2 regions of the Neobacillus sp. MER 74 genome follow, and region 2 is predicted to be linked to the other one. Evidence: predicted binding sites of a transcription regulator. Region 2 holds the regulator's gene; the other holds the start of a gene.
What was found. The regulator LexA, encoded in region 2, represses DNA repair genes until DNA is damaged. The targets are predictions, from matches to a motif close to CGAACATATGTTCG.
Positions count from the first base shown of each region.

Region 1: uvrB (excinuclease ABC subunit UvrB) is a predicted target of LexA. The motif match lies at 1,450-1,463, and genes of this name have one in related genera.

Region 1 covers NZ_JAMAUV010000003.1:300,141-302,347, forward strand. The annotation lists gene uvrB (excinuclease ABC subunit UvrB) at 1-1,311, opposite strand, end outside; gene M3610_RS08205 (DUF2198 family protein) at 1,518-1,757, opposite strand; gene panF (sodium/pantothenate symporter) at 1,860-2,207, opposite strand, start outside.
Region 2 covers NZ_JAMAUV010000001.1:215,165-217,371, forward strand. The annotation lists gene M3610_RS00985 (YneB family resolvase-like protein) at 1-510, opposite strand, end outside; gene yneA (cell division suppressor protein YneA) at 523-849, opposite strand; gene lexA (transcriptional repressor LexA) at 1,009-1,632, shown strand; gene M3610_RS01000 (DUF4257 domain-containing protein) at 1,832-2,122, shown strand; gene M3610_RS01005 (hypothetical protein) at 2,192-2,207, opposite strand, start outside.

The DNA.
Region 1 (2,207 bases), on a different contig from region 2:
TTCGCCAATCAAGTCATCAATCTGCCCTTCAATTGGACGAACCTCAATCGTAGGGTCTAATAGTCCTGTCGGGCGGATAATTTGTGAAACCATTTCCGGTGTATGTTCCAACTCGTACGGCCCAGGTGTGGCCGAAACATAGATGATATTGTGAATATGCTTTTCAAACTCATCAAACATTAACGGCCGGTTATCAAGGGCCGATGGCAGACGAAAGCCGTGATCCACAAGCACCTGTTTCCGCGCTTTATCTCCATTAAACATACCTCTCACTTGCGGCAAAGTAACATGCGACTCGTCAATCACCATCAAAAAGTCCTTTGGAAAATAGTCAAGCAAGGTATAAGGAGTGGATCCTGCTTCTCTTAACGTTAAATGGCGTGAATAATTCTCAATCCCTGAGCAAAAGCCCATTTCCCGCATCATTTCCAGGTCATAGCGTGTCCTTTGTTCAAGACGCTGGGCTTCGAGCAATTTATTATCCTCGCGCAGTTCTTCGAGACGTACTTCAAGTTCTTTTTCAATATTTTCAATCGCAATTCTCAGCTTTTCTTCCCTTGTAACGAAGTGGGAGGCAGGGAAAATCGCGACATGTTCCCGTTCACCCATAATCTCGCCTGTGAGCGCATCGACTTCTCGAATTCGATCGATTTCATCACCAAAAAACTCGACACGAAGGCAATGCTCGTCACGAGAAGCAGGGAAAATCTCGACCACATCGCCACGGACACGGAAGGTTCCCCGCTTGAAGTCAATATCATTTCGGTCATATTGGATATCGACTAAACGACGTAACAGCTGATTGCGCTCTATTTCCATTCCTGTTCGAAGCGATAGCACCATTTCTCGATATTCTTCCGGAGAACCCAAACCATAAATACAAGAAACCGAGGCAATTACGATCACATCTTTCCGTTCGAAGAGGGAAGATGTCGCTGAGTGGCGCAATTTATCAATTTCATCATTGATACTGGCATCTTTTTCAATGAATGTATCCGTCTGTGGAACGTAAGCTTCTGGCTGAAAGTAGTCATAGTAACTGACAAAATATTCAACCGCATTGTTTGGAAAAAATTCTTTGAACTCACTGTAGAGCTGTCCAGCGAGGGTCTTGTTATGAGCGATAATAAGCGTTGGTTTATTTACCTCTTTAATCACATTTGAAATTGTAAATGTTTTTCCCGTACCTGTCGCACCAAGCAATGTCTGTTCTTTTTTATTATTCTTGAGCCCGTCAACTAATTGTCTGATCGCCTCCGGCTGATCCCCTTGAGGCGAGTATTTTGACACTAATTCAAATTGATCTTTCACGAATCTTCCCTCCCGTAAAATCAATCACTTTTCAGCATATGTACCTTGTTATGGACCGGGATGGATGCTTTCAAGTGTATCCTCTCAAATTCATATCTACATTTTACCACATTCCCCTAAAAACAAACCAATAATATGCGAACGAATATTCGATTTCATTAAAAAAAGCCTGTCATTTTACTGACAGACTTGGATTGTTTCAATGCTTAGGTCTTCTTCAATGCCCTTTGCCTCATTTTATCAGCCAGCCAAAAACCTGCAGTTAACGAAAAAGCATCCACCACGATAATCATAAACGTGTTGGTATAACCTTTATATACTGAAGTGGCAATGAGAGCCACAGTCAAGATGAGCCCAATCACTCGATTATAAGTGACACGTGTAAAAAGCAAGACGAGCAGCCCTGGAAGAATAAGCGCTGAGAAAATTCGAATAACGGTTTCCAATGAGTACACCTCATTCAATTGATACTATTCATTTATTCTAAAAATTAATTCACAAAATTGCAACAAAAAGAATAGCTGAAACTTCCATACCAACGTTCTTCGCTATTTTTCCATACTCACATGCATTTTCCCTTCTTTTGGCTGAGTAAATAGACTAGTTATTACAAATCCCAAAAGTGAAAGTAGGATCGGGAAGACAACGGTGTGAAAGCCAAATGGATTTGGATAAAGTTGATCCAATAAAATGTATGACCCCATCCCTAAAATCATCGAAGTGATGGCTCCGTACTTATTGCCCCTGCTCCAATATAAGCCTAAAACCACCGGCCAAATAAAGACCGACTCAAGCCCTCCAAAAGAAAACAGATTCAACCAAACAATCAAATCTGGCGGGCTTAAGGAGAACAATATGACAATAATTCCAATAATCGCCGTTACGCTAAAACTAAC
Region 2 (2,207 bases):
TACTGGTACTTCAATTTTTTCACGTCCGGAACCTTCACCAAGATTTTTTAAGTTTTTTTCAGGTTTATAACCATTCTGTACAGCTCGCTTCATGCCGCGCTTAATTTTTGCATTATGAAGTTTACGTTGATATTCTTCCACCATGCCAACAATTTTTAAAACCATGGAATCTGATTCTGACAGCTGTAATTCTCCACTTTGAGAGATACTGTAAAGTTTAATATTTTCTTTTAAAATGCAGTGCAAAATCGCTATTTTAGCGTTACCTCTACCAAGTCGGGTTTCGTCCTGGATTAATACCGCATGAACTTGATCATCTTTAATACGCTCTAATAATTGAAAGATCCCTTCTCGGTCGAATTCGTAGCCACTTGCCTTTTCTTTAATTACACTATCAACTTCAAATTGATAGGAATGAGCAAGTTGTGTTAATTCCTCTTCTTGGCGCTTTAATGATGTTTCTTGTGTTTCTTTGTTGGTGCTGACACGGCAGTATATGATTGCTTTCATTGTTATTCCTTTCTATTCACTCACAGCACTAGCTAATTCTTGTGTTGTTAAACCCTTTTCGTTACTCACTGGAATGATAATTTCTTCACCAGGAAAAATTAGGTCTTCATCAATTTCATTATGCTTTTTTATCCAAGAAACAAATTCCTGGTTTGATAATGAATGTTGTTCGGAATATTGGTCAGAGATATCCCAAAGTGAATCCCCTTCTGAAATCGTAATCTTTAAATACTTATCTTGATCATTTGAATGATGTTGAAAAGATAATATGAAGGAAAGTGAACAGCTTAAAATAATTAGAATAATAGCATAGGAGTATTTGTTCCATAATTTTTTCATATAAAAAACACCTCTACTAAGAATATATGTTCGTTTTATTAATATGATTATAAATCGAACGTTTGTTTGTTGTCAACTATTTTTCGAACTTATGTTTGTATAAAAAATACGAACATGGTATAATAAAGACAACAAAAACCAGACGAGGTGGATTTTATCATGGCTAAAATATCAAAGCGGCAGCAGGATATATTAGACTTCATTAAAAGTGAGGTTAAGAGTAAAGGATATCCCCCTTCCGTAAGAGAAATTGGAGAAGCAGTTGGACTTGCTTCCAGCTCCACTGTTCACGGTCATTTAGCAAGGCTGGAAAGCAAAGGACTGATTAGACGGGATCCAACCAAACCAAGAGCAATTGAAATATTAGAAGCAGATGCTGCAGCACATATACCAAGAAATGCAGTTGTAAATGTTCCCGTGGTAGGTAAAGTAACTGCAGGATTACCAATTACAGCTATTGAAAATGTCGAAGAGTTTTTCCCGCTCCCAGAAAGTCTTGCACCTGCAGATGAACAGGTTTTCATGCTAGAAATCATGGGTGAGAGTATGATAGAAGCTGGGATACTAGATGGGGACTACGTCATTGTGAAACAGCAGCCAACCGCGAATAACGGTGATATCGTTGTAGCAATGACCGAGGAAGATGAAGCCACCTGTAAGAGATTTTTTAAAGAAAAAGATTACATACGCCTGCAGCCGGAAAATTCTACAATGGACCCTATTATTCTAAGGAATGTTTCAATTCTAGGAAAAGTTATCGGCGTTTATCGGCATATTCATTAATAGGGAGCTTGCACAACTGTGCATGCTTTTTTTATGTCACATTATTGGGAAAATTTTTCATTTTTATCATATCATGTATATTATATAGTGAAAATTCAGTATTTTTACTCATGTCCATGTTGTAAATGTTTGATATAATTGAACTACACCAAGATTTACCTTAGGTCCAAAAAATTAGGCTTAAGGAGGTTGAGAAACAGTGTTAGCCGACATTATTTTCTCTATTGTAATTGGTGGAACTGTTGGCATTGTTGGACATGTTCGTAAGAACGGAAAAATTATCATGCCAAGGAAAACAAAAAGATTCATTTATCTCGGCTTTTTAGAAGAGTTGCTCCTAGGTGCGGTTGCTGCGCTTCTCCTCGTTCTATATACAGCTCCAAATTCAACGGTTGAAAATATCCTTTTTTCAATCATCGCAGGAATTGGTGGTGATGCCGTTCTTTCTAAAATTAAGCTACTTAATCAGAGTGAAAAGAATAATGAATAAATCGAGAGAAACGCCATGATACTATTCGTATTAAGGCGTTTCTCTTACCAATGAAGACTGTTTATTTGATTATTTTGCTATCCGT